DNA from 3 places in the Mycobacterium marseillense genome. Region 3 is predicted to be linked to each of the others. Evidence: riboswitches for the same ligand, from Rfam matches in the RefSeq annotation. Region 3 holds a riboswitch; each other region holds the start of a gene.
What was found. Region 3 has a riboswitch for magnesium ahead of G6N26_RS06665 (Rv1535 family protein). Riboswitches for the same ligand answer to the same signal wherever they lie in the genome.

Region 1: linked by a shared signal. The riboswitch ahead of G6N26_RS17170 (hypothetical protein) and the one ahead of G6N26_RS06665 (Rv1535 family protein) in region 3 are both predicted to bind magnesium.
Region 2: linked by a shared signal. The riboswitch ahead of G6N26_RS07985 (PE family protein) and the one ahead of G6N26_RS06665 (Rv1535 family protein) in region 3 are both predicted to bind magnesium.

The regions. Positions count from the first base shown of each region.
Region 1 is NZ_AP022584.1:3,725,132-3,734,883, reverse strand. It holds gene G6N26_RS17185 (aldehyde dehydrogenase family protein) at 1-737, shown strand, start outside; gene G6N26_RS17180 (acyltransferase family protein) at 970-2,964, shown strand; gene G6N26_RS17175 (O-methyltransferase) at 2,985-3,644, opposite strand; M-box (ykoK) riboswitch at 3,814-4,042, shown strand; gene G6N26_RS17170 (hypothetical protein) at 4,292-4,507, shown strand; gene G6N26_RS17165 (NRAMP family divalent metal transporter) at 4,580-6,391, shown strand; gene G6N26_RS17160 (NADP-dependent oxidoreductase) at 6,383-7,327, opposite strand; gene G6N26_RS17155 (hypothetical protein) at 7,457-8,089, shown strand; gene car (carboxylic acid reductase) at 8,121-9,752, opposite strand, start outside.
Region 2 is NZ_AP022584.1:1,853,968-1,863,719, forward strand. It holds gene G6N26_RS07950 (PPE family protein) at 1-706, opposite strand, end outside; partial or broken gene G6N26_RS07955 (PE family protein) at 722-1,017, opposite strand; gene G6N26_RS07960 (MFS transporter) at 1,014-2,309, opposite strand; gene G6N26_RS07965 (PLP-dependent cysteine synthase family protein) at 2,306-3,451, opposite strand; gene lpqS (putative copper homeostasis (lipo)protein LpqS) at 3,562-4,074, opposite strand; gene G6N26_RS07975 (cation diffusion facilitator family transporter) at 4,013-5,044, opposite strand; gene G6N26_RS07980 (pyridoxal-phosphate dependent enzyme) at 5,085-6,533, opposite strand; gene lpqS (putative copper homeostasis (lipo)protein LpqS) at 6,629-7,069, opposite strand; M-box (ykoK) riboswitch at 7,650-7,820, shown strand; gene G6N26_RS07985 (PE family protein) at 8,111-8,410, shown strand; gene G6N26_RS07990 (PPE family protein) at 8,425-9,642, shown strand.
Region 3 is NZ_AP022584.1:1,528,989-1,538,740, reverse strand. It holds gene G6N26_RS06680 (non-ribosomal peptide synthase/polyketide synthase) at 1-4,740, shown strand, start outside; gene G6N26_RS06675 (carboxymuconolactone decarboxylase family protein) at 4,862-5,431, shown strand; gene G6N26_RS06670 (NAD(P)H-dependent flavin oxidoreductase) at 5,507-6,631, shown strand; M-box (ykoK) riboswitch at 6,714-6,899, shown strand; gene G6N26_RS06665 (Rv1535 family protein) at 7,185-7,427, shown strand; gene ileS (isoleucine--tRNA ligase) at 7,701-9,752, shown strand, end outside.

The DNA of each region.
Region 1 (9,752 bases), 2.2 Mb from region 3:
CCAAGACCGCCGCCCCGACGGTGAAGCGGGTGACCCAGGAACTCGGCGGCAAGAGCCCCAACATCGTCCTCGACGACGGCGGATTCGCCGACGGCGTCCGCGCGGGGGTCGCCAACATGATGCCCAACTCCGGGCAGAGCTGTAACGCGCCGTCGCGCATGCTGGTGCCCAATTCACGGATGGCCGAGGCCATTACGATCGCGCGCGAGGTTGCGGAGCAAGTCCAGGTGGGCAGCGCCGACGACGCGACCGCGATCGGGCCGGTGGCGTCGAGGTCACAGTTCGAGAAGGTGCAGCGCCTGATCCAGCAGGGCATCGACGAGGGCGCGACCGTGGTCGCGGGCGGCCCGGGCCGCCCGGCGGGGCTGGACACGGGGTACTACGTCAAGCCGACCGTCTTCGCGCATGTCACCAACGACATGACGATCGCGCGCGAGGAGATCTTCGGGCCGGTGCTGTGCATCCTCGGCTACGACGACATCGACCAGGCCGTCGAGATCGCCAACGACACCGAGTACGGCCTCGCCGGCTATGTGTCCGGCGCCGACCTCGACAAGGCGCGCGAGGTCGCCCGCCGGATCCGCGCGGGATGGGTGACGATCAACCACGCGTTCGACATGAACGCGCCATTCGGCGGCTACAAGCGCAGCGGTAATGGCCGCGAGTGGAGCGACTTCGGCTTCCACGAGTACCTGGAGGTCAAGAGCACCCTCGGCTACGCGCCCAGCAAGGCCTGACGCCGCAGCCGAAATCCGAACGCACCGCAGCGGAAAACCGTTGCGTGTCCTCCACGCGATCCCGCGCGCCCGCCCTTAAGCTGGCTCCGTTCACGAGGAGGGGCAGCGACGTATCGGCATCAACCATGGCGCCGGGCGGGATGGTAGTCACGGCGCGCTGACGGCGAGCACCGAGCCGGGCGGGTCTCACCCCGCACCGGCTCGTCGTACTCGGCCCCGATGGGTCGCCCCCGTGCGCCGGGTCGGACGGCTGGCGGTCTGGGACCGGCCGGAGCGGCGCAGCGGAATCCCGGCGCTCGACGGCCTGCGCGCGATCGCCGTCGCACTGGTGCTCATCGGGCACGGCGGCATCCCCGGTGTCAGCGGCGGATTCATCGGCGTCGACGTCTTCTTCGTCCTGTCCGGATTCCTCATCACCTCGCTGCTGCTCGACGAGCTGGGCCGTACCGGCCGCATCGAACTCACCGGCTTCTGGATCCGGCGCGCGCGCCGGCTGCTGCCGGCGCTGGTGTTGATGGTGCTGACCGTGGCCGCGGCCCGGCAGCTGCTGCCCGAGCGGTCGCTCACCGGCCTGCGCGACGACGCCATCGCGGCGTTCGTGTGGATGGCCAACTGGCGGTTCGTCGCCCAGAAAACCGACTACTTCACCCAGGGCGCACCGCCGTCGCCGCTGCAGCACACCTGGTCGCTCGGGGTGGAGGAGCAGTACTACTTCGTCTGGCCGCTGCTGCTGATCGCGGTCACACTGGCGCTGGCCGCGCGCGCGAGGCGGCGGTTCACCCGAGCCACCGTCGGGGGCGTGCGCTTCGCGACATTTCTCATCGCCTCCCTCGGGGCCCTGGCGTCCGCGGCGCTCGCCATCGTCACCGCCTCCGACGGCACCCGCGACCGGATCTACTTCGGCACCGACACCCGCGCGCAGGCCCTCCTGGTCGGCGCCGCGGCCGCCGCCCTGCTGGTGCGGGACTGGCCGTCGATGAACCGCGGCTGGTGCATGATCCGCACGCGGTGGGGACGGCGCGCCGCCCGGATCTTGCCGCTGCTGGGTTTGGCGGGCCTGGCGGCCGCGACCCACTACGCCACCGGTGCCAGCGGCGAATTCCGCCACGGCTTGCTGATCGGCGTCGCGGTCGCGGCCGTCCTCGTCATCGCCCCGGTCGCCCTGGAGCAGCGCGGCGTCGTCGCCCGCGCGCTCGCGTTGCCGCCGTTGGTGTGGCTCGGGACCATCTCCTACGGCGTCTACCTGTGGCACTGGCCGATCTTCTTGGCACTCAACGGCGAACGCACCGGGTGGTCCGGGCTGCCGTTGTTCACCGCGCGGTGCGCCGCCACGGTGGTGGTGGCCGCGGCGTCGTATTGGGTGCTCGAGCAGCCGATCCAGCGCTGGCGCCCGGCGCGGGTGCCGCTGCTGCCGCTGGCGGCGGCGACCGTGGCCAGCGCCGCGGCGGTGACATTGTTGGTGGTCCCGGTGGGAACCGGGCCGGGGCTGCGCGAGGTGGGTCTGCCGCCCGGCGTCTCGGCGGTCGCGGCGGTCTCGCCGTCGCCGCCGGCGGAAAGCCGGCCGCGGGATCCCAATCGGCCGTTCACCGTCTCGGTGTTCGGTGACTCGATCGGGTGGACGTGGATGCATTACCTTCCGCCGACACCGGGATTCGCGTTCCTCGACCACACCGTCATCGGATGCAGCCTGGTGCGCGGCACCCCGTACCGGTATGTGGGCCAAACCCTGGAGCAGCGATCCGAATGCGACGGCTGGCCGATCCGATGGGCCAGGCAGGTCAGCCAGGACCAGCCCGATGTCGCGCTGCTGATCATCGGCCGCTGGGAAACCGTGGACCGCGTCAACGAGGGCCAGTGGACCCACATCGGCGACCCGACCTTCGACGCCTACCTCAACGGCGAGCTCGAGCGGGCGCTGACCATCGCCGGTTCCACCGGTGTGCGGGTGGTGGTCGCGACCGTGCCCTACAGCCGCGGCGGTGAAAAGCCGGACGGCCGGCTGTATCCCGAGGACCAGCCGGACCGGGTCAACCTGTGGAACACCATGTTGCGCAAGACCGTCAGCCACCACCCGGGCGTCGCGATCCTCGACCTGAACAAGAAGCTGTGTCCCGACGGGGTCTATACCGCCAAGGTCGACGGCATCAAGGTGCGCAGCGACGGCGTGCACCTGACCCCGGAAGGGGTGAAGTGGCTGACGCCGTGGCTCGAGGAATCGCTGCGGTAGCGCCGCTGCGGTGATTTTTCCTAATTGCCCGTGCGGCAGCTGATTTCCATGCTGTCGCTGTCGCGGACCTGGAAGTTGAAGCTGACGTAGCCGTTGGCCTGGTCGCGTACGCGGTCGAGATACGGCGCCATATCGGCCGAGCTGGCGTTGTCGGCGATAACCAACGCGCCCGTGGAAAGCCGGGGTTCGAGCAACTCGATCACGGGCAGGTACAGGTCTTTCCAACCGTCGAGCAGCAGGAAATCGACCGCCCCGTCCAGGCCTTGCAGCGTGGTGAGGGCGTCGCCCTCCAGGATCGTGATCACGTCGTCCAGGCCGGTCTCGGCGAACGTCTGCTTGGCCGCGGCGATCTTGGGCGCACTGAGCTCGGTGGTCACGACCCGGCCGCTCCCGTTGTCGCGCACCGCGGCGGCCAGGTGAACGGCGGAAATGCCGAACGACATCCCGAATTCGACGACAGTCGCCGGGCGGGTGGCGCGCACCAGTGAATACAGCAGCCGGCCGGCCTCGGGCGTCACCGGGATGTAGAACTCGCTCATCGCCTCGGCCCGCTCCTGGGCGGTCATCGGCTGATTGAAGGTGCCACTCCGCTCGCGCAACAGCGACATCTGGTTTCTCGACTCGGCGTACATGCGGTCGAGCGTCGATGAGACCTTGGGATCCTGCAGCGTTGTGGCCATGTCGCCGAGCGTAGCCCGGCGACGGTGAGCGCCGGGACAGCGCGAGTGAGGAGCCGGGCAATCGAGCGTAGGCGCGCAGCCTGGGTGGGTGCGGGGAGGCCGGCGGCGGCGCCGCGCTCAGGGCAAATGAGTTTGACGAGCCCGGGCCGCGGTGCCACTATGGACTCCGCAAGCACCTCGGTAGGTGAGGCGTCTGCATGGATACAGGCCACTGACCCCGAACGTCGAGAGACGCCCCGGGTCAGGACAGCTCTTCCCGGACCCAAGGGTTGAGCCCAAGTGGCTTCTGGACGAGGAGCGATCGCAAGCGCGGCGGAAGCCGCGCGCAGCGGGTCGCGACCATCGGATATGTCCGGATACGCCGTGCAGTGCCGAAGCTCCGACGAGAGGGGTGCGACCGGCGGCTTTGGTGCCGTCGGTCATTCCTGCCTCTCCCGTTCAGGTGAATGTGGTGACACCCGCGTGTGTCCTGGCCGTGAGGAGGTGAGGGCGAGATGAGTCCCGGCGATAGTCCGCATCCAAAATTCGTTTTGCCCCGATCCGGCTCCGGCATTCCTTCCGCCGCCTGACCTTGCCTCTGGTCCCGCGCGGCTGACCCGTCCCACGGACAGTGTCGATGCCGATCGGGCCTCTGGCAGGAGAAGATCATGGCTTTTGTTGTTACGCACCGTATTTCCGTTGCGCCGAGGGGACGCGGGCGGTCGATGCTGCGCGCGGGCCGGTTGCTGGCCGACAAGCTGCACCTGCGGGCCAACCTGACCCCCCAGGAGCGGGCCAACCTGTACGTCTCGCGGATGCCGATCGCGGTGGTCACCGCCTCGCTGGGCGGACACGCATCGGGACGCACCGACAACCACTGGTGATCCGTCCCGCGCATCGAGTGCATCCGCATGTCCTCACCGCGAGGTGAGAACGATTCGTCTAGCGAGGATCAGATGACGTCGATCCACACCGGTGGCGGCCGCCGCGGCCCGGGTTCCGGCCACGCGGCCGCCGCCGCGGAAAGCCCGCCCGCCGAGGCGCAGGCACCGACCGTGCTCGACACCGCGCACGTCGGCGACATCGTCGGCGCGTTCGGTCGAATCGCGCGCGACGGCGCCGACGGCAGCGGCGCGACCACCAGCGGCCGCTGGCGTCGCCTGAAGACACTGGCGGTCATCACCGGTCCCGGCCTGATCGTCATGGTCGGCGACAACGACGCCGGTGGCGTCGCCACCTACGCCCAGGCCGGCCAGGACTACGGGATGGGCCTGCTGTGGGCGCTGGTGCTGATGATTCCGGTGCTGTACGTGAACCAGGAAATGGTGCTGCGGCTGGGCGCCGTCGCCCGCGTCGGTCACGCGCGGTTGATCTTCGAGCGCTTCGGCAAGTTCTGGGGCGCGTTCAGCGTCGGTGATCTGCTGGTTTTGAACGCCTTGACGATCGTCACCGAATTCATCGGTGTGTCGCTGGCTCTCGGCTTCTTGGGCTGCCCGAAGATCGTCGCCGTCCCGACCGCCGCGGTGCTGCTGTTCGCCGTCGTGGCCGGCGGTTCTTTTCGCCGCTGGGAGCGGCTGATGTTCTTGTTGATCGCGGTGAACGTGCTGATCATCCCGATGGTGCTGCTGGTGCATCCGGCCCCGAAAGCGACTGCGGCCGGGCTGATTCCGCAGTTCCCCGGAGGCCTGAACTCGACCGTGCTGCTGCTGGTGGTCGCGATCGTGGGGACGACGGTCGCGCCGTGGCAGCTGTTCTTCCAGCAGTCCAACGTGGTGGACAAGCGCATCACCGCGCGCTGGATCCCTTACGGGCGAGCCGATTTGGTGATCGGGATCGTCGTGGTCATGGTCGGTGCGACGGCGCTGATGGCGGTGACTGCGTTCGGGATGGCGGGCACCGCCGAGGCCGGGCACTTCACCGACGCGGGCGCGGTCGCCGCGGGGTTGTCTCGGCATCTCGGCGGCACGGTCGGGGCGCTATTCGCGATCATCCTGCTGGACGCGTCGCTGATCGGCGCCAACGCCGTCGGCCTGGCGACGACCTATGCCGTCGGTGACGCCATGGGCAAGCGGCACTCGTTGCACTGGAAGATCAGCGAGGCGCCGGTGTTCTACGGGGGCTACGCGGTGCTGCTTGCGGTGTCGGCGGCGGTTTCCTTCAGCCCCGACCACGTCCTGGGGCTGGTGACCCAAGGCGTGCAGGCGCTCGCCGGCGTCCTCCTTCCCTCGGCCACCGTCTTCCTGGTGTTGCTGTGCAACGACCGCGCGGTGCTGGGACCGTGGGTAAACACGGTGCGGCAGAACATCGTTGCCTGGACCATCGTGTGGTGCCTGGTGCTGCTGTCCCTGGCGCTGACGGCGACCACCTTCTTCCCGGACCTGTCCACCGCCACCATCGAGACCGGGCTCGCCGCCGGCGCCGCGATCGGCATCGCCGGCGGCGCGGTGATGATCATCGTCGGCCGGCGGCACCGCAACCTGGCCGACGCGGAAGCCATCGTGCGCACGCTCGGAGGCGGGCTGGACCCGGAGCAGGTCGACGAACTGGACGACGCCGCATCGCTCACCCGTGCCGAACGGCGGGCCGTGCGCCGCCAGGACCGGGCCGGCTGGCAGACCCCGAACCTGGCCCTGCTCGAGCGGCCGGCGATATCGCCGATGCGCCGGGCGGGATTGTTCACCCTGCGCGGCTACCTCGTGCTGGCCGTCGCGTTCGTCATCATCAAAATCGTGCAGGCCGGGGTCGTCGTGCCGGTCTCGTCATTGTGAGTCGGTAGGCAGCAGAACGATTTTCCCGTGGGTGTGCCGTTGCTCGAGTTCGGCAAAGGCGTCGGCGACCCGGTCCAGTGGATAGGTCGCGGCGACGTCGAACTCGATGGCGCCGGACACGATCAGGCCGGCCATCTCGGCGAGCACCTCGGGTGTCGAGGCGTCCATGCTGCCCTCGGTCTTGGCGCCCACCTCGCCCGCTTTTTGGAAGGCGATGATGGTGTTGATCCTCTCCGGCGCCACGCCGAGGTCCACGGCGAGCTGGAGGTAGTCCGGACCGAACAGGTCGATGAAAGCGTCGATGCCGTCGGGCGCCGCGTCGCGCAGCCGCTCGCCGAGCCCGTCACCGTAGGCGATCGGGACGACGCCGTGCGCCTCCAGCCAGTCGGCGTTGCCGGGGCCGGCGATGCCCAGCACGCGCGCCCCGCGGAGCGCCAGAAGCTGCACCACCAGACTGCCCACTCCGCCCGCGGCGGCCGATACGGCAACCGTTTCACCCGCCTGCGGCGCCACCGCGCGCACGGCCGCGTACGCCGTCACGCCGGCCACGTAGAGCGAACCCGCTGCCGCCCAACCGAGTTGGGCGGGTTTGCGGATCAATTGACCCACCGGGACGGCGGCGTGGGTCGCGTGGCTGGACCGGGCCAGGCTGAATCCCAGCACCTCGTCGCCGACCGCAAACTCGGTGACGCCGGGCGCCACCGCGGTCACGACGCCGGCGAGGTCACTGCCCTCACCGGAAGGAAAGGTGGCCGGGAACATCTCGTGCATCGCCCCGACCCGGATGCCGGCCTCGCCGGGATTGATCCCGGCCGCGCGGACTTCGACGACCACCTCGCCCGGCCCGGGTGTGGGCATGTCGATGTCCGCGACATACAACACCTCACGTCCCCCGTATCGGTCGAACCGTACGGCGCGCGCCCCTGCAGCGGTCATGCCGATCTCCTCACCGCGACGATGCCCCCACTCACGCCAGCATAGGCACGCGAAGACCTATCCACCGGCGCCTCGTTGGGCATATGTTCGTAGCAACTGGGACACGGATGACGCGTGGAAGGAACATGCGTGGGGGCTCCTCGGATCGGTATCGCCGCCGGTGTCTTGCTGCGCGTGGCCGCGATCGTCGCGGCCGGCGCCGCGAGCGCGGGCTGTGGCGGTGCGCACGAATCCTCGTCGCCCTCCGCGACGGAGTCGAGCCCAGCCGCCTCCCCGACGGGTTCGGGCGCGGTCACCGGGCCGCCGCCGGGGCAACCCAACGATTACGGCTTCTTGTTGATCAAGCCCAGCGACGTCGGAGGGGGTCTGACCGCACCCCAGTCGCCGATGCTCAACCCCAACAACGAGCCGGGAGTCGCGCAACTGTTCGCCAACCCCGACAGCAGCCGCCGCCTGTGGGACACCATCGTGGTGACCGCCGATCCGTCGGCGGCCGCGGCCGAACTCGCCGGTAGCAAAAGCGATTACGCGGGCAAGGTGGTCGGCGACTGGCGCCCGCTCGCCGTGGGCGCCAACGGGGCAGTGGTGTCGGGCGCTTCCCCCGATAACTCCCAGGCGATGACGGTCCTGCTCTTCACCGAAGGCAAGGCGCTCGTCACCCTGGAATTCGACAGCGCCCCCAACGACCCATTCGATCCGGCCGCGACCCTCGACATCGCGCGCAAGCAGGACGCTGCGATCACAAAGGGGTTGCCCGGCTAGGACAGGTCTGTCCGGCGAGGACAGCCCGGGGCTACACCAACCCCAGCAGGCGTAGATCCGCCACATACTTGTCGATCAACCCCGCCGACAGGTGCGGGATGTCCTCGTCCGCACCGATTTTCGCCGTCCGTACCGCGTGGCGGAAGACGTCGGTGGGCGCCGGAGCGCCACGCAGCGGCGTCTCGGGTTCCCGGTAGGCGTCCAGCAACGGCAGCACCGAATGCTGGCGCTGCTTGTCCGGCAACGCGCGAAGCGCGGTGGTGAAGCGGCCGAGCCAGTCGCCGTAGTCCTCGATGCGGCGGATGTCGTGTCCGGCGGCGATCAGCCAGTCGACGAACACGTCCAGGGAGACGCCGTCGTCGTGCGGGTTCATCACGTCATAGGAGCGGTAGCCGCCGGATTCCTCGGCCGCCATCTGCTCGCCGAGCGTGGTGACCGCCTCGGCCACGAAGTCGGCGGGCAGCCCGTCGTAGTGGGCCACCGCCCGGCTTCCGTGCTCGTCGGGCCGGTAGAAGGAGGACGGCGCGATGCCGGTGGTGAGCAGGCTGAATATCAAGCGGGTGAACGCATCTGGCACGTTCAGCTGCCCGGCGTACCGGCTGTGCGCGAGGATCATGTCGGACCGGAAGACGGTGACCGGCAATCCGCACAGGTCGTGCGCCTCGCGCAGCAACACCTCGCCGGCCCACTTGCTGTTCGCGTACCCGTTCGCATAGCTGTCGCCGATCGGGCGGACCGCGCTGACGGCGCGGATATCGCCGTCTTCGGCGAAGTCGCCGGGGTCGACCGTCATGGCGACTGCGACGGTCGACAGGTAGGTGACCGGCTTGATTCGCGTCGTGATCGCCAGGCGGATCAACTCCGCGGTGCCGACGACGTTAGGACCGAAGAGTTGGTCGTACGGCAGCACGTGGTTGACCAGCGCTGCCGGGTGGACGATCATATCCACGCTCTGGGCGAGACGCTGCCAAGTCGCTTGGTCCAGGCCGAGATTCGGCTCGCCGATGTCGCCGACGATCACTTCCAGGTGCTCGGCGGCCAGCGTGCGGAATCGCTCCAGCAACTGTGGATCCCCGCTGTCGAAGACCGCCTCCAGCCGTTTGACGGCCGTCGCGGTGTCGGTCGCGCGGATGATGGAGATGAGCTTCCCGCCGGTCTCGGCGAGACGCTCGAGCCATTCGAGGGCCAGGAAGCGGCCGAGGTAACCGTTGGCGCCGGTCAGCAGGACCGTGTGGGGAGTGCCCGCCGCACGCGGCAGCCTTGGTGCGCCGGCCAAGGCCTCCGCGTCGATGAACTTGTCCAACGTGAGCTCCGCGGCGCGGACCTCGGTGGCGTCGCGCCCGTGCACCGCCGCGAACGTGGGCCGGCGCGACCCCGAGTTGCGCTCGGATTCAACGTATTGCGCGAGCTGACCGAGGTCGGTCGCGGGTCCGGTGATCATTCCCACGGGCACGTCGACGTCGAAGATGTCGCGCAGCAGGTTGGAGAAGGTCAGCGCCGAAAGGGAATCGCCGCCGAGTTCGATGAAGAGTGTGTCGGGGGCGGGCGGGCCGCCGGCCACACCCAGTAGCGCCTCGGCGGCCCGGGTGAGGGTGAAGATCACGGGGTGTTTGTCCGCGCCCTCGCGCAGCGCGCGCAACTCGGTCACACGGGTTTCGGCCAG
Region 2 (9,752 bases), 320 kb from region 3:
TCAGCGACGACACAGATCCCGTCGACGAAGCGGACGTGGACGACAGCGGGGAGGCGAGCTGCTGCAGGGCCGTGGGCACCGTGGAGGTCACCTGTGACAGGACCGCCTGGGTGTCGGTGCTGGCCGAGCTGCTGACAGCTTGGCCGACCGCGGTCCCCTGTCCGGCCAGGCCGGCCGGGTTGGTGGTGGGTTGCGGCGTGGTGAACGGGGTCAGGAGCGACGCACTGGCTGAGGCGGCCGCGTAGCCATACATCGCGGCGACGTCCTGGGCCCACATCCCCGCGTACTGCGCCTCGGTCGCCGCGATCGCCGGCGCATTCTGCCCGAGGACGTTGGTCGCGATCAGCGACAGCAGCAAGCTGCGGTTGGCCGCGATCACCGGCGGCGGCACCGTCATCGCAAACGCCGCCTCATAGGCGGCCGCGGCTGCCATGGCCTGCGAAGCGGTCTGCTGGGCCGTGGCGGCAGTGGTGTCCATCCACGTCACGTAGGGGGCGCTCGCGGTGGTCATCGCCGCTGACGCCGGACCCAGCCACGGCCCGCTGGTCAGCCCTGAGACCACCGAGGAATACGAGGCGGCCGCCGAATACAGCTGCTCGGCGAGTCCCGTCCAGGCCGCCGCGGCGGCCAGCATCGAGGTCGGGCCCGGACCGGCATAGATCCTTGCCGAGTTGATTTCGGGTGGCAAAGCTGCGAAATCCATCATTTCACCTCGGAGTGCTTAGCCGGTCGCGACCGCGTTGGCGGCTTCGGTACCCGCATACGAATCAGCGCTGGCGCCAAGGGTGTTCGCGAACATTCGTTGATCACCGCAGCTTGGGCGCTGACGGCCTGGTACATCTGCGCCTGCGCGGCAAACTGCAACGCCGTCAATGCCGACACCTCGTCGGCGGCGGGAACCACCCCGGTCGTCGGGGCGGCCGGGGCGGCGTTTTCGGCGCTCATCGCCGAGCCGATGCCCTGCAGGTTGTCTGTTGCCGCCGTCAGAGCCGCTGGCTGAGTAGTCACAAACATCATGGCCTGCTCCTGGCTAAACCTTTCCTGATGGAAAAGGACCGAACTCCCGCATCAGATAACGCGGGTCCCGCGCGGTCGGCGGGGTCGAGGTGGTGCAGGGTGAGTGCGGCGATGAGGCCGATGAGAACCAGGCCGCCCCACACCAGTGCGCCGGCGCTCAGCCCTTGTGCCGCACCGAATATCGACCCGGTGGCCAAGTTGCCGACGAGGATCCCCAGTCCGACGATGGTGTTGTAGAACCCGTAATGGGTGGCCACGAGGCGGCCTCCGGCCAGCGAGACGACGGTGTCCATCTCGAACGGGAAGACCGCGGCCGAACCGACGGCCAGCAGCGCCGCCGACACCAGCAGGGCCCCCACCGCCGCCGGTGTACCGAACCGATGGCCGTCGGGGACGACCGTCAGCGGCACAAACGAGGCCGCCAGGATGGCCACACCGATGGCCAGGCTACGTCCAGATCCCCAGCGTTTGGTGAACCAACGGGTGATGCGCAGCTGTCCGATCACCGCAACCAGGCCAGAGACAACGAAAAGTGCTGCAACCAAAGCCTTTCCAGACCGCGGCATCAGCATCGACGCCTGCAGCGGCAGCGCCAGGTACACCTGGAAGGTCAACACGTAGGAGCCGATCATCGACGCCGCGAAGAGCAGGAACGGCCGGTTACCGGCAACAACCCGCCAGTCCTGAAGAAACGAAGTCTGCCGTGGCGCCGAATCGACACCGCGCTGCGGCAACGCCAACAGCTGCGCCACCGTCAACACTGCGAAAACGGCCGCCGCTGCCGCCGCCGTGACCTGAAAGTCAACGGCCACCAGGACCAGTCCGACCAGCGGACCCAACAGGATTCCGGCCTGATAGAAGAGGTTGAACATGGCGAAGGCCTCCACCCGGCGATCCCCGGCGTCACCGGCCAGATACGCCCGCACCGCCGGGTTGAACAAGGCCCCGGCGAAACCGGTCGCCGCCGCGGCGATCAGCACAGCCGGCAACGACTGAGCCACCACCAGCAGCGCGAAACCGCCTGTGCGCAACAGACATCCAGCCACGATCAACGGCTTGTAGCCCAGCCGGTCGGCCAGCGTGCCGCCCACGATGAACATCCCCTGCTGCGAGAAATTCCGCACCCCCAGCACCAATCCCACCGCCCAGGCCGCCAGCCCGAGCGGGCCAGCCAGGTACCCCGCCAGATACGGCATCAGCATGTAAAAACCCATGTTGATGCCGAACTGGTTGATCATCAGTACCCGGCTGGGCCCGTCGAATCCGCGAAACCGCGCGATAAAGCCCTTCATCGCAACACCAAGGCCGGGTTGGTGATGGTGGTGGTGCGGGTCCAGGAGGTGATGACGTGTTGGTTGGGGTCGGTGAGGGTGGTGGGTTGGGGGGTGGGTTGCCAGTCCAGCAGCTGGTGTTGGTGGCAGTAGTCGTCGTTGTAGATGGTGTCGAAGTAGCGTTGGGGTCCGTCGGGGAAGACCGCGGCGATGCGGGTGTCTTTGGGGTAGGTGCGCGCGGCCCAGCCGGCGACCAGGGCGACGGCGCCTACGCTCCAGCCGCCGCTGGCGAACTGGCTGGCCGCTAAAGTGCGTGCGGCCCAGACGGCTTCGTGTGGGGCGATCCAGTGGACTTCGTTGAAGGCGTGGTAGTCGATGTTGGCGGGGTGGATGCTGGAGCCCAGGCCGCGCATGAGCCGGGTGGTGGCGGGTTGGCCGAAAATGGTGGAGCCGATGGTGTCGACCCCGATCAGTTTCATGTCGGGGTTGAATTGGCGCAGCACCCGCGCCACCCCGGCCGAATGTCCGCCGGTGCCTACCGAGCACACCAGCACGTCGACGTGGCCGAGCTGATTTATGAGCTCTAATCCCAGTGATTGGTAGCCGGTGATGTTGTCGGGGTTGCTGTATTGGTCGGGGCACCAGGAGCCGGGGTGGTCGGCCAGAACTTGGGCGACGCGGTCTTTGCGGGCTTGTTGCCAGCCGCCGATGGGGTGGGGTTCGGTGACCAGGTCGACCTGGGCGCCGTAGGCGGCCAGCATGTGGCGCACGATGGGTTCCATGCCGGTGTCGGTGACTACGGTGACCGGGTGCCCGTAGGCTTGGCCGGCCAGCGCTAGGCCTAATCCGAGGCTGCCGCTGGTGGATTCCACGATGCGGGCCCCGGGTGTGAGTTCGCCGCGGGCCCGGGCGGCTTCGACCATGTGCAGGGCCGGGCGGTCTTTCATGCTGCCGCCGGGATTGAACCCCTCCAGCTTGGCCCAAAACCCGCGACCGGGCGGGCTCAGCGGCGCCGAGACCCGCAGCACCGGAGTGTTGCCCACCAGGGCGGCGGGCCGCCGGGAAGTGGCCGGGGCAAGTTGGCCGCACTCACGCGGCTCGAGAATCTTCGGCGTTGCCAGGGAGTGAAGACACGTGTCGCTAAAGGAACGAACTTCGGTCATCAGATTTGTCGCTTTCCTGCGAAGCCGCGAACCAGAACGCGGCACTTGACATGGGTCAGCGGTCACCGGCCGCTCGCCACAAAGGGCAGAAACGACCTGACGCTGACCAGTCAGCGACGAGACAAGCAGAACCGGATCAAAACCTCTTGACCGATAACAGAAAAAACCGGGGCGCGCGGTGGGCCGCGCCCGGCGGGCACCCCAAACCGGGCCAACCCACCGGTCACCGCAACGGCCGCCACCACGCCCAGCGCGATCAACGCAGCCACCACAGCGCCCGAGCGCGGCAACACCGCCGCGGTGAACCGCTCAGGATGGTCGCCCGCCAAGCCCTTGCCCACATGCAGATGATCGACGCTGAGAGTGGGCTGACCACCACCACTTGCGGAGGCCAGCATCGCGGGTGCTAGGTGCACCACCGAAGACTGCGAATGCGTGTTTACACTGTGGGCGCCAATCAAAACCCCCCACATCGCCAACCACACCGCAGCCCCCACCGCCACCACAGACCGGATCCGTGGCGCCCCGCTAGCGCTGGCCAACCGCACAACAACCCAATCTCTAACCGCGAATATGCGATAACGACGAGGAGGCCATGCCGCCTGTGTCCGACTCGGGATCATGGGCCTGCTGGTTAGCGGAGCGGTGCGTGGGACCGTGCGGGTCTGCGCAATGCGCGCATGCGCCCGCGAAACCGTGTTCGTCGGGGCGGCCTGACTTTTGGTGCTCAAGCTGCAGGGTGATGTGTGAAATCCCGTGCGAGTGCGCGAGCAACTCCGCTAACTCGGCCCGGGTTTCATGGCAATCGCGGTCCTCATCCACGATGACGTGCGCTGAAAGCGCTGTTTGCCCTAACGTTATTTCCCAAACATGCAGGTCGTGAACTTCGACCACCGCGTCGCATGTCGCCATCGCCTGGCCAATCTTTTCGGGCTCGACCCCGCGAGGCGCGGCCTCCAGGAGGACCAGACTTGCGGCACGCACCAATCCCGTTCCAGCCTTTGCCATCAACACCACCACGACCAGCGTGGCGATGGCATCGGCGCGCGCAAACCCGGTGAACACCATCACCAAGCCGGCGACTGCGGTTGCGATGAAAGCGAACAGGTCGTTGAGGATGTGCTGGAAAGCGCCCTCGACGTTGAGGCTGGAGCGATTAGCGCGGCTGATCATCCACGTCGCGGCCACGTTCACCACGACCCCGACCAGTGCCGTTATCAGCACCAGCCTGCCGGTGACCGGCGGCGGGTCGATTAGCCGACGGGCCGCCTCGTAGGCCAGCCAGCCCGCCAATACTAGTAAAGTCAGGCCGTTGCCCAGCGCAGACAAGATTTCCGCCCGTCGCCAGCCGTAGGTCATTCGGCCCGCCGCCGGTCGTGCTGCCAGCCCGATAGCCCATAGCGCCAAAGCGATTGAGGCCGCGTCGGTAAGCATGTGCGCCGCGTCCGAGATCAGTGCGAGGGATCGTGCAACGATTCCTACCGTTACTTCGCCGACCATGAATGCTGTGATCACCGCCAGGGCGCCGGCTAGCCACCGCCGGTCAGCATCGGTTGTGTGCCCATGCCCGTGGGCGTGGCTGTGCCCGCTCATGGTCGCATCCTCGGCGGGCGGCTAGGGGCTAGATCCCCGGCTAGACTTGATCTGTCGGACATTCCGGTTCGTTTTCCCATATGAGTTGCGCCTCTTTCTTTCCTCGGTGTTGACTACGCCGTGATGCAGGCTTAAGGCCATTGTTCTGGTTCAGATGATCACGGTTTCGTGACCCTTTTTCGGAATAATGTTCGTTTGAGCGCAAGTGTTGTGGAGCCGCTAACGAAGAATCATGCAGTGCAGAGTTTTTCGGCGTGACCGCGACGTACCGCTGCGCCGACGATCGCCTCTGTCCCAAATTGCAGATCAAGGTTCTGATTGCGACGACGGGGTTGTAGAGCCGGTAAAGTGTTGCCAGTAAACGGCTACCGGTGAAAGCATTTACAGTATCCATTTTGAACGGGATCGCCGCGGCGGATCCGAGCGCAAGCAGCGCCGCGAAGACTGCAACTGCATCGACGGCCGCCCGTGACCCTAAGCCCCCACCGTCGGGCAGGAGGATCAGCGGCACATACGACACAGCCAGGATAACTAGACCGGCACTCAAGCTACCCCGACAACCCCACCCGTCGAAGAACCATCGCGCGATGCGCAACTGGCCGGCAACGACCACCACACCTGAAATGGCGAACACGACGGTGACAAAACAGCTTTGGAACCACAGTGTCGGTGCCGCCACTTGCAGAGGCAGGGCAAGGTGGCCCTGAAAGGTCACTACATACGAACCTATCATCGCGGCGAAGAGCAGCAAAGACCGGTTGGCTAGGACGATCCGCCAATCCTGCACAACCGATGTAGATCTCGGCGCCTGCTCGCTCTGCTGAAGTAGCAATCGCGCAATTCCTGCCGAATAGCTGCCGGCAGCCACCGGGCACACCACCGCATCGATTCCACCGAGCTGGACGAGCAATCCAAAATCCAACGATTGATAATCGACAACGTTGTCAAAGTTGGTGTACTGAAACGGAATCCATGCACCGTGTTCGGTGGCCAACGACTGCACGACCCGATCTTTGCGGGCTTGCTCCCATCCACCAACCGGGCGCAGTGCGTCGACGAGGACAACGTCGGCGCCGTAGGCAGCAAGCATCCGGCGAATGGTCGGTCCCATCATCCCGGTATCGATGACAACCGCTACCGGACCCACGCACACCTGGCCCGCTAGAACCAGTCCCAAACCTAGTCTGCCGCCGGTGAACTCCGCGGTCCGCGCTTCAGACAGCAACCCGCCGCGGGCGCGCGCCTTATCGACCATGTGCGTGGCAAGGACTTCCTTCATGCTGCCACCTGGGTTAAAGCACTCAAGCTTCGCCCAGAAACCGCGGTCCGGAATGCTCTGGGACGCCGAGATCTTCAGCACCAAAGCGTGTCCCACCAAGACACCAGGCGCCCATAGGTGGCAGGCCTGCGCGGCCAGTAGAAGCGCCCCGATGGCGGTAAGAGGTGGACCTTTTGCAAGATTATTGTCAGTGCGAACAACGTCAGTCATTTGATCGTCACTTCCATCAACGCGCGAGGCGCGACAATTGGTAAGAAGCGTTCACCGGCCGGCGACGCGAAGCGCAGCGGCCTGACGGTGACTGATCAGCGACGAGACAAGCAGAGCCGAGTCAACAGATCTCGACCGGCGCAACGCACTGCAAGCACAGTGGGCGGACCCCGCCCCGGCGCCGCCGCGGGATAAGCCAACCACCCCGCCCCCCCAACTGGGCTGACTGCGGCGCCGAAACTCGCCAACGCGGCCACGGACGGTGTCAAGGCGACGGCCATGAACTGGTCGTGGTGGTGTGTCGACGAATCTCTTCTTGCGTGTGCATGGTCTGGGGGTAGCTGATCCCTGACCACTTGCGACGATTCAAGCGAAGTTGCCGCTTCACCGGCAACGATTTCCAGATCCGTTGAGTTAGTTCTACTTTCGTGGTGGTGTGCGCCACCGATTACCATCCACAATATCAACCATACTGCGGCTGTTACCGCGACCAAACGGGATCGCGGCATTGTCGGATCGGCAACGTCGATTCTCATAACAACCCCGAAGCTAGCACCGCACGGGAACGATGTCGTCGGCAAAAGCCTTGCTGGGACAATATGTTCCCGACTTGACACGACTCGTTCAGCGCTTGCTCACCACCAGCTCACTTAACGAACCAGATCGAGCGTTAACCCGCGCCGGTTTGGCTGCTTTGCATGATCTCGGTTCGGTTGCGTCAACGGTCCGTCAATTCGTACTTCTCGCCTTCGGGCGCCACACGGCAATCGATGGCCGACGATATGGCGCGGTCACAGCAGCGCCCCCGGTGTCGCCATCAATGTCCAGTGCGCCGAACCGCCGCAAGATCCTCACCAGCTCACCCAGCATCGGCGCCAGCCACATGCCAGCCGGCATGTCCAGCACGGCCTAGTAAAGGCCCCGGTGCAACGCTGGCGTTCACCCACCGTCAATCCCATCGTCTGGGCCTGCTGCGCCGCACCGGTTTCGCCGCTTCAACACGCCACTTCGCGGGCAGCATTTCTCTTTGGGACAACGAAGGGGGCACGCGGGCATTGTTGGTGAGTCAACGCGCCGGGTTGACTGGTGCCGCCTTGACTGCGAAGATAACGTTCGCATAAACCTCGGTAGGTGAGGCGTCTGCACGGATATAGGCCACTGACCTCGAACGTCGAGAGACGCCCCGGGTCAGGACAGCTCTTCCCGGCTTAAGGGTTGAGCCCAAGTGGCTTCCGGCTCAACCGGATACGCCGTGTGGTGCCAAAGCTCTGACGAGAGGGGTGCCGCGCCCGGCTGAATCGCCGGGTCGCCTTACCCCGGTGTGCGACTGTTGGCACCCCCGTGTGCCCTGGCCGTGAGGAGGTGAGAGCGAGATGAATCGCGGTGATAGTCCCTATCCGAGTCCGATGAGCATTTCGTTCGGATCCGGCCCAGGCACCGTTTCCACTATCTGAATCGGCTTGCGCCGCTTCGGTTAACACTCGCCCGCGTCCGCTTCGTGGACGCGTGTTGTTGTGGCGTGCCCTGACACGACCACAGCCGCAGCCTTAATCTGCATTCCCTTGAGGAGAAGTCCGATGTCTTTTGTGACCGCACAACCAGAAATACTGGCGGCAACGGCCAATGATTTGCGCAATATCGGCTTAGGGCTCGCCGCCCAGAACGCGGCCGCATCTACGCCTACGACAGGCGTGATTCCTGCAGCGGCCGATGAGGTTTCGGCGCTCACCGCGACCCAGTTCGTTGCGCACGCGCAGCTGTATCAAGTGGTGAGCGCACAAGCCGCAGCAGTTTCTGACCTGTTCGTGCGGACCTTAGCGGCCAGCGCCGTTTCGTACGCCGCCACCGAGGCCCTCAACACGACCGCGGCCGGCTAAAGGAAGTGTGTCCAATGACTGTCATGATCGATTTCGGCGCGTTGCCGCCGGAAATCAATTCCGCAAGAATGTATTCCGGCGCGGGCTCAGCGCCGATGCTTAGCGCCGCCGCCGCCTGGGACACGCTGGCCGCTGAATTGCGTTCGGCGGCAACCTCCTACAGCTCGACGATCTCAGGATTGACCAGCGAAGGCTGGCGCGGCCCGGCATCGATATCGATGGCGGCCGCCGCAGCACCTCTTGTCGCCTGGATGAACACGACCGGGATGCAGGCTGAACAAACCGCCACCCAGGCCACCGCAGCCGCGGATGCCTATGAGACCGCGTACTCGATGACGGTGCCCCCACCGGTCATCGCGGCCAATCGTAGCCTTTTGAGCGCGTTGGTCGCGACCAACGTTTTGGGGCAGAACACGCCGGCGATCGCGACCACCGAGGCTCACTACGGCGAAATGTGGGCCCAGGACGCTGCCGCAATGTACGGCTACGCCGCCGCTTCGGCGGCCGCCTCGAAGGTGACGCCATTCACCGGTCCACAACAGACAACCAATGCGGCGGGGCTGACCGGGCAGGCCGCGGCGGTCAGCCAGGCCACTGCTACCTCGACAGGCACGAGCACGCAGACTGCACTGTCACAGCTGACCTCCACGGTACCCACAAAGTTGCAGAGCCTCGCGGCACCCGCGTCGTCTTCGTCGTCGACGTCGGGACTTTCGGAAATCCTTGGCCAACTGCCTCAGTCTGGGTCTGGGAATCCGCAGCTCGACGACTTCTGGAACCAGTGGGGGCCCAACGCGAACATCTGGAACACCATCTTCTCGTCCGGGTTCTACACACCCAGTAACACATTGGGTGCCTTCACGAGTTTGCTGGGCGCCGGCGCAGCCGGGGGCGCGGCGGGAAACGCGATCGGAGAAGCTGTCACAACCGGCCCCCTCGGAGGCCTATTGGGTCTGGCGAGCCTGGGCTCTGGCGGCGGCGCATCGGCGGCCCTGGGTCAAGCCGCATCAATCGGCCCGTTATCGGTGCCCGCGAGCTGGACCGCCCTAGCCCCACCCCCGAGCTCTCTTGCCTCAGGGCTGGGCGGCACGCCCCTCACCGCGGCTCCGGCAGGTGTGATACCCATGATGCCCGGCATGCCGATGGCGAACACGGCCGGAAGCCACATAGCCAGTGCTCCCAAATACGGGCTCCGGCTCACCGTAATGGCCCGCTCACCCATCGCCGGATAGCAGATACGGGGATCGGCTGCGAGCCTCAGTTCGACGGCCCCAACCGCATAAGCAGTTCGGCCACGATTCACCGCTTATGTGGCACTCGATGATTTCTAGATAAGGAGACA
Region 3 (9,752 bases):
GAGCAGGCTCTGGCCGACATCTACACCCACGTCCTGGGCGTCGAGGGTGTCGGGATCGACGACTCCTTCTTCGACCTCGGCGGGGATTCGCTGTCGGCCATGCGGCTGGTCGCGGAGGTCAACACCGGCCTCGACGTCCACCTCGGCGTGCGGGCCCTGTTCGAGGCGCCCACCATTCGCCGGTTGGCGGCGCGCCTGGGCACCGACGGCGGCGGGCGCGCGCCGCTGGTGGCCGTCGAGCGGCCGGAGATGGTGCCCCTGTCGTTCGCCCAGTCGCGGCTGTGGTTCATCGGCCAATTGCACGGGCCCTCACCGGTGCACAACATGGCGATCGCCCTGCAGCTGCACGGCCGCCTCGACGCCGAGGCGTTCGGCGCGGCGCTGGCCGACGTGATGGCCCGCCACGAAAGCCTGCGGACACTGTTCCCGGCGCGCGAGGGGATACCGCGGCAACTGGTCGTCGAGGTGGACGAGGCCGACTGCGGCTGGCAGATCAGCGACGCGCGTGGGTGGTCAACCGCCCGGCTGCGTAACGCCATCGAGACCGTGGTGGGCCACCGGTTCGACCTGGCCACCGAAATCCCGTTGCGGGCACTGCTTTTCCGCCTCAACGACACCGAGCACCTGTTGGTGGCCGTCGTGCACCACATCGCCGCCGACGGGTGGTCACTGACCCCGCTGGTGCGCGACCTGGGGGAGGCCTACGCCGGCCGCTCGGCCGGATGCGCCCCGGACTGGGCGCCGCTGCCGGTGCAGTACGTCGACTACACGCTGTGGCAGCGCGCCCAGTTCGGCGAACTGCAGGACCCGCACAGCCTCATCGCCGGGCAGGTGCGGTATTGGGAACACGCCCTGGCCGGAATGCCCGAGCGACTCGAACTGCCCACCGATCGGCCGTATCCGCTGGTGGCCGATTTCCGCGGGGCCAGCGTCGCCGTGGACTGGCCCGCGGAGTTGCAGCAGCGGGTGCGCGCGGTGGCGGGCGCCCACAACGCGACCAGCTTCATGGTGGTGCAGGCCGCCCTGGCCGTCCTGCTGGCCAAGGTCAGCGCGAATTCCGATGTGGCCGTGGGCTTCCCGATCGCCGGGCGGCGCGACCCCGCCCTCGACGACGTCGTGGGCTTCTTCGTCAACACCCTGGTGCTCCGCGTCGACCTGGCCGGCGACCCCACCATCGCCGAGGTGCTGTCCCACGTGCGCGCGCGCAGCCTGGCCGCCTACGAACATCAGGACGTGCCGTTCGAGGTCCTCGTCGAACGGCTCAACCCCACCCGCAGTCTCGCGCACCATCCGCTGGTGCAGGTCATGCTGGCCTGGCAGAACACCGACTCCGCCGACCTGAGCCTGGGCGACGTGCGCGTCACCCCGCTGCCCGTCGATACCCGCACCGCCCGCATGGATCTCGCGTGGTCGCTGGCCGAACGCTGGGGCGCCGACGGCCAGCCCGAGGGGATCGGCGGCGCCGTGGAGTTCCGCACCGACGTGTTCGACGCCGCCACCATCGAAGCGCTGATCACCCGGCTCCACCGCGTACTGACGGCCATGACCGCCGACCCGGCCCGGCGCCTGTCGTCGATCGACATCCTCGGCGCCGACGAGCACGCCCGCCTCGACGCGATCGGCAACCGGCTGGTGCTGGACGGCCCGTCGCGGCCCCCGGCGTCGATGCCGGAGGTGTTCGCCGGCCACGTCGCGCGCACCCCCGAATCGATGGCCCTGACCCACGGGGCGGATTCGTGGACCTACCGCGAACTCGACGAGTCCGCAAACCAATTGGCGCACACGCTGATTGACCATGGTGCCGGGCCGGGACAGTGCGTGGCGCTGCTCACCGAGCGCTCAGCCCGGGCCGTCGTCGCCATCCTGGCGGTGCTCAAGACCGGGGCCGCGTACGTCCCGGTCGACCCGGGCCTGCCGTCGTCCCGGATCGACTTCATGCTCGGCGACGCCGCACCGGCGGCGGTGCTCACCACCGCCGAATACCGTTCGCGCCTCGACGATTTCGGCCTGCTGGTCATCGACCTCGACGACCCGGCGATCCAGGACCGGCCCACCACGGCGCCGCCGGCGCCGGCGCCGCACGACATCGCGTACACGATCTACACCTCGGGCACCACCGGGGTCCCCAAGGGCGTGGCGGTCACCCACCACAACGCCACCCAACTGTTCGCCTCGCTGGGCGCCGCCGGCCTGCCCGCGGCGCCGGGACGGGTGTGGAGCCACTGCCATTCCCTGGCCTTCGACTTCTCGGTGTGGGAGATCTTCGGCGCCCTGCTGCACGGCGGGCGGGTGCTCGTCGTACCGGACGAGGTCGTGCGTTCCCCGAAAGACCTGCACGCCTTGCTCGTTGCCGAACGGGTCGACATGCTGACCCAGACACCGTCCGAGGTGGCGATGCTCGCCACGGAGGGCCTGGAGTCCGCCGTGCTGGCGGTCGCGGGCGAGGCGTGCCCGGTCGAGATCGTGGAGCGGTGGGCGTCCGGGCGGGTGATGGTCAACGTCTACGGCCCCACCGAGATCACGATCGTCGCGGCCATCAGCGCGCCGCTCACGCCGGGGCCCGAAGTGCCGCCGATCGGTTCGCCGGTGTCCGGGGCCGCGCTGTTCGTGCTCGACGGCTGCCTGCAGCCCGTACCCGCGGGCGTGGTCGGCGAGCTGTATGTTGCCGGCGGCGGCGTGTCCACCGGTTACCTGGGCCGACCCGGTTTGACCGCGTCCCGGTTCGTGGCGTGCCCGTTCGGCGGGGAGGGCGCGCGCATGTATCGCACCGGGGACCTGGCGTGGTGGGGCTCCGACGGGCAGCTGCGCTACGTGGGGCGCGCGGACGAACAGGTCAAGATCCGCGGGTATCGCATCGAACTCGGCGAAATCCAGTCCGCGCTGGCCGGACTGGACGGGGTGGAGCAGGCGCTGGTGATCGCCCGCGAGGACCGCCCGGGCGACAAGCGGCTGGTCGGCTACATCACCGGGACGGCCAACCCGCCCGAACTCCGCACCCTGCTCGCCGAGCGCCTGCCCGCCTACATGGTGCCGGCCGCGGTGGTGGTCCTGGATGCGCTGCCGTTGACGCCCGGCGGCAAGCTTGACGTCCGCGCCCTGCCCGCCCCCGACTACCAGGGCGGCGACGACTACCTCGCACCGGCCACCGCCGTCGAGGAGATCCTGGCCTGGCTCTACGCCCAGGTGCTGGGCCTCGAGCGGGTCGGGGTGCAGGAGTCGTTCTTCGACCTGGGCGGGGATTCCCTGTCGGCCATGCGCCTGGTCGCCGCGATCTACAACGCCCTCGACATCCACCTGCCCGTGCGCGCCGTCTTCGAGGCGCCGTCGGTGCGCAGCCTGAGCCAGCAGCTCAACCGCGATCACGATGCGGCGGAAGGCCAACAGGGCGACTTCGCCTCGGTGCACGGCCGCGACGCCACCGAGGTGTACGCCTGCGACCTCACGCTGGACAAGTTCATCGACGCCCCGACGCTGGCCGCCGCGCCGTCGCTGCCGGGACCGGGCGCCGAGGTGCGCACAGTCCTATTGACCGGGGCCACCGGCTTTTTGGGCCGCTATTTGGTGCTGCAATGGCTGGAACGGCTGGAACTGGCCGACGGAAAGCTGATCTGCCTGGTGCGGGCCACCTCCGACGAGGATGCGCGGCGCCGGCTGGAGAGGACCTTCGACCCCCCCGGTTGTGCAGGCGACCCCGCCCTGCGGCGGTATTTCGACGAACTCGCGGCCGACCACCTCGAGGTCATCGCCGGTGACAAGGGCCACGCGAATCTGGGCCTGAACGAGGAGACCTGGCAGCGGCTGGCCGACACCGTCGACCTGATCGTGGACTCCGCGGCCGTGGTCAACGGCGTGCTGCCCTACAGCGAACTGTTCGCCCCCAACGTCGCCGGCACCGCCGAGCTGATCCGGCTGGCGCTCACCACCAAACTCAAGTCGTACACGTATGTCTCGACCGCCAACGTCGGCGACCAGATCGAGCCGGCCGCGTTCACCGAGGACGCCGACGTCCGCGTCGCCGGCCCGATCCGCACCATCGACGGCAGCTACGGCAACGGCTACGGCAACAGCAAGTGGGCCGGCGAGGTGCTGCTGCGCGAGGCCCACGACCTGTGTGCGCTGCCCGTCGGGGTGTTCCGCTGCGACATGATCCTGGCCGACACCACCTACGCGGGCCAGCTGAACCTGTCGGACATGTTCACCCGCTTGCTGTTCAGCGTCGTGGCCAGCGGCGTCGCCCCGGGCTCGTTCTACCAGCTCGACTCCCACGGCAACCGGCCACGCGCGCACTTCGACGCACTGCCGGTCGAGTTCGTCGCCGAATCCATCACCACGCTGGGCGCCCAGGTCGGCCGCGATTCCGCCGCCGGGTTCGAGACCTATCACGTGATGAACCCGCACGACGACGGCGTCGGGCTCGACGAGTACGTCGACTGGGTCATCGAGGCCGGCTACCCGATCGAGCGGGTCGACGACTTCGGGGAGTGGCTGCGCCGGATGGAGACCGCGCTGCACGCCCTGCCGGAACGCCAGCGCCACCAGTCGGTGCTGCAGCTGCTGCAGTTGCGCAACGCCCAACACGTGCCGCCGGCGGACCCGGCGCGCGGCTGCCTGGGACCGACCGAGCGGTTCCGCGCCGCGGTGCAGGAAGCCAAGATCGGCCCCGACAACGACATCCCGCATATCACCCCGGCGGTGATCGTCAAATACGTGGCCGACCTGCAGCTGCTCGGTCTGCTCTGAAACACCCTGTCCGGTAGCGTATTTCGCCGCCCCGGCCCGAAGCCGTCATCGCCGCGCCTGCCGCTGACTACCATGACCGGTAGAACGCGACTGTCCCGCCGCAGGAGAGGAGTGCTCATCCGTGACAACAGCGCGCCTGCCCAAACTGCCACTGGACGAAGCCAAAGCCGCCGCCGACGAAGCGGCCGTCCCCAACTACATGGCCGAACTGAGCATCTTTCAAGTGCTGCTCAACCATCCGCCGCTGGCGCGCGCCATCAACGACCTGCTCGCCACCATGCTCTGGCACGGCGCCCTCGACGCGCGGTTGCGGGAGTTGGCGATCATGCGCATCGGCTGGCTGACCGCCTGCGACTACGAATGGACACAGCACTGGCGCGTCGCGTCCCGCCTCGGCGTCCCGGGCGAGGACCTGCTCGGGGTGCGAGATTGGCGGAACCATGCCGGGTTTGGGCCCGCCGAGCGGGCCGTGCTGGCGGCCACCGATGACGTGGTGCGCGACGGCGCGGTCAGTGCCGCCAGCTGGGCGGCCTGCGAGCGCGAATTCGACGGCGACACAACGGTTCTCGTTGAGCTTGTCACGGTCATCGGGGCGTGGCGCATGGTCTCCTCCATCCTGCAGAGCCTCGAGGTGCCGCTGGAGGAGGGCGTGTCCAGCTGGCCCCCGGACGGCCGCCCACCCGGCCCCTAGGGCCCGGGCGTCGGCGTGAATTGCTCAGGGCCGTAAGCGATTGACTTATCAATCGAGAACTCTTAGCGTCGGGCAATGAGAACCAGGGTCGCCGAGATGCTCGGTGTCGAATTCCCGATCTGCGCCTTCAGTCATTGCCGCGACGTGGTCGCCGCGGTGACCAACGCGGGCGGATTCGGCATCCTGGGCGCCACCGCGCACAGCCCGGCGCGGCTACACAGCGAGCTGACCTGGATCGAGGAGCAGACCGGCGGCAAGCCCTATGGGGTCGACCTGCTGCTGCCACCCAAATACGTCGGCGCCGAGCAGGGCGGGATCGACGCCACCCAGGCCCGGACTCTGCTGCCCGACGAGCACCGCGCGTTCGTCGACGACCTGTTGGCGCGCTACGGCGTGACGGCGCCGGCCGGGGAACCCCGCGCGTCCGCGGGCGGCTTGAACATCTCGCCCAAGAGCTACCAGCCGCTACTCGACGTGGCCTTTGACCACAACATTCGGCTGATCGCCAGCGCGCTCGGCCCACCCCCGGCGGACCTCGTCGCACACGCCCACGACCAGGACGTGTTGGTGGCCGCGCTGGCCGGCACCACCCGCCACGCCCAGCGGCACGCCGCGGCCGGCGTCGACCTGATCGTCGCGCAGGGCACCGAGGCCGGCGGCCACACCGGCGACGTCGCGACCATGGTGCTGGTGCCCGAGGTCGTGGACGCCGTGGCGCCGGTGCCGGTGCTCGCCGCGGGCGGGATCGCCCGCGGCCGCCAGATCGCGGCGGCGCTGGCGTTGGGCGCCGAGGGCGTGTGGTGCGGGTCGGTGTGGCTGACCACAGAGGAAGCCGAGACGGTGCCCGTCGTCAAGGAGAAGTTCCTGGCCGCCACGTCCTCGGACACGGTGCGGTCGCGCTCGATGACCGGCAAGCCGGCGCGGATGCTGCGCACCGCCTGGACCGAGGAGTGGGACCGGCCGGAGAACCCCGACCCGCTGGGTATGCCGTTGCAGACCGCGCTGATCACCGAGCCGCAGGTGCGCATCAACTCCGCCGCCGCCCACGACGGCGCCAAGGCGCGTGAGCTGGCGACTTACTTCGTCGGGCAGGTGGTGGGCTCGCTGGATCGGGTCCGCCCGACGCGCTCGGTGGTGCTGGACATGGTCGAGGAGTTCATCGAGACGATCGGCCGGCTCGACGGCCTGGTCGAGAAGTGATCCCGGGCCGGTCGGTAACGAATCGCGGACACGCTCGCCAGGGATTTGACCGCGTCAGACCGCTCGTGCATTATCGGTCGGGTAAGCACCTCGTTAGGTGAGGCGTCTACACGAATACAGGCCACTGACCCCGAACGTCGAAAGACGCCCCGGGTCAGGACAGCTCCTCCCGGCTTAAGGGTTGAGCCCAGGTGGCTTCCGGCTCGGATCGTTCTTCCGGGCCAGGACACGTCGTGTGGTGCCGAAGCTCTGACGAGAGGGGTGCGGATCTCCGGCGGTCGTCGGATTCTGCTCCTTCTGCTGCGCCTAGATCGCATGCGACCCCGCATGCGTCGTGACCGCGAGGAGGTGAGGGACACATGAGTTCTAGCGATAGTCCGGATCGAAGTCCGAACCCTGTTTCGTCCCGATCCGTTCTCCGGCGCGACCTTCTCGGCTGAGTCGCGCACACGCTAAGTGCTTATCCGCCAAGCGTTCTGAGATCGGAACCGCCCGGGACGGGACACATCAGTCCTTTTTGGTCCCCGTTGGCATTCTCCTCTAGGAGTCGATCATGACCGCAGCTCTCTACGACGACGTCGTCACCGTCGCACCCGCCCGCACCCTGCGCGTGGTTCCCGACGTCACCGAAATCCAGGTTCCCGCGCCCGTGGAAGAGCCGCGCCGCAGCGACTACCCGCTGTTCGGCCCGGGGGGCGACCCGCTGATCAACGGCGCCTGCCGGTTGCTGAGCATCCCGCTGCGCCACGTGTACGCGGCGCTGTGGCGGGCCGGTGTGCTCGAGGTTCGGGGCTGACAGTCCGACCGCGAGACTGCAACGGCCGGCTTCACTCGGCGTTTGCGTCGGCAGTTGCAGTCTCGCGATAAGATTTACTGGCGTCGATCCGGCCATCACCGGGGAGCTTTCGGAAGAACAGCCGGCCGGCTCAGTAGAACCGAACGGGTAGGCCCGTCACAGCCCTTTCAATGAGCGGTCGCGCGCGAGCGCGGCAAGCGGGGTGGTACCGCGGCGCTCGCGCAGCCAGCGCGTCGTCGTCCCCAGGCCTGAGACTGGCACAGGAGACGACGTTTGACCGAGCACACTTACCCGAAGCTGGCCAGCGGGGCGCCCGACTTCCCGACGCTCGAGGTCGAGGTGCTGGACTACTGGGCCGGCGACGACACCTTCCGCGCCAGCATCGCCCGCCGCGATGGCTCGCCGGAGTACGTGTTCTACGACGGGCCGCCGTTCGCCAACGGCCTGCCGCACTACGGGCACCTGCTCACCGGCTACGTCAAGGACATCGTCCCGCGGTACCGCACCATGCGCGGCTACAAGGTGGAACGCCGGTTCGGCTGGGACACCCACGGGCTGCCGGCCGAACTCGAGGTCGAGCGCCAGTTGGGCATCACCGACAAGTCGCAGATCGACGACATGGGCATCGCCGCCTTCAACGACGCCTGCCGCGCCTCGGTGCTGCGCTACACCGACGAGTGGCGGGCCTACGTCACCCGCCAGGCGCGCTGGGTCGACTTCGACAACGACTACAAGACGCTGGACCTGCCCTACATGGAGTCGGTGATCTGGGCGTTCAAACAGCTTTGGGACAAGGGCCTGGCCTATGAGGGCTACCGGGTCTTGCCGTATTGCTGGCGCGACGAAACCCCGCTGTCCAACCACGAATTGCGGATGGACGACGACGTCTACCAGAGCCGCCAGGACCCCGCACTCACGGTCGGCTTCCGCGTGGTGGGCGGCTCGCTCGACGGGGCTCATCTGCTGATCTGGACGACGACGCCCTGGACGCTGCCGTCCAACCTCGCCGTCGCCGTGAACCCCGACGTGACCTACGTGCAGGTGCGTTCCGGAGAGCACCGCTTCGTGCTGGCGGAGGCGCGACTGGCCGCCTACGCGAAGGAATTGGGAGACGACCCCGAGGTGCTGGGCACCTACCGCGGGGCCGACCTGCTGGGCACCCGGTACCTGCCGCCGTTCCCGTATTTCATGGACGCTCCTAACGCATTTCAGGTCCTGCCGGGCGAGTTCGTCACCACCGAGGACGGCACCGGCATCGTGCACATGGCGCCGGCCTACGGCGAGGACGACATGGCCGTCGCCGACGCCGCCGGCATCGCCCCGGTCACCCCGGTCGATTCCAAGGGGCGATTCGACGCCGGCGTCCCGGATTACCAGGGGCAGCACGTCTTTGACGCCAACCCGCACATCATCCGCGACCTGAAGAACGGCACCGGCGCCGCCGCGGCCAACGGGGCGGTGCTGCTGCGCCACGAAACCTACGAGCACCCCTACCCGCACTGCTGGCGGTGCCGCAATCCGCTGATCTACCGGGCGGTGTCGTCGTGGTTCGTCGCGGTCACCGAGTTCCGGGACCGCATGGTGGAACTCAACCAGCAGATCACCTGGTATCCCGAGCACGTCAAGGACGGCCAGTTCGGCAAGTGGTTGCAGGGCGCCCGTGATTGGTCGATCTCGCGAAACCGGTACTGGGGCACCCCGATTCCGGTGTGGAAGTCCGACGATCCGGCCTACCCGCGTATCGACGTGTACGGCAGCCTCGACGAGCTGGAGCGCGACTTCGGGGTGCGGCCCACCAACCTGCACCGCCCCTTCATCGACGAGCTGACCCGGCCCAATCCCGACGACCCGACCGGGCGTTCGGTGATGCGCCGCATCCCGGACGTGCTCGACGTGTGGTTCGACTCCGGGTCCATGCCGTACGCGCAGGTGCACTACCCGTTCGAGAACGCCGACTGGTTTCAGACCCACTATCCCGGTGACTTCATCGTCGAGTACATCGGCCAGACCCGCGGCTGGTTCTACACGTTGCATGTGCTGGCCACCGCGCTGTTCGACCGGCCCTCCTTCAAAACCTGTGTGGCACATGGCATCGTGCTGGGCTCTGACGGCCAGAAGATGAGCAAGTCGCTGCGCAACTATCCCGACGTGTCCGAGGTGTTCGACCGCGACGGCTCCGACGCGATGCGGTGGTTCCTGATGGCCTCGCCGATCCTGCGCGGCGGCAACCTGGTCGTCACCGAGCAGGGCATCCGCGAGGGCGTGCGCCAGGTCCTGCTGCCGTTCTGGAACGCCTACAGCTTCCTGGCCCTCTACGCGCCGAAA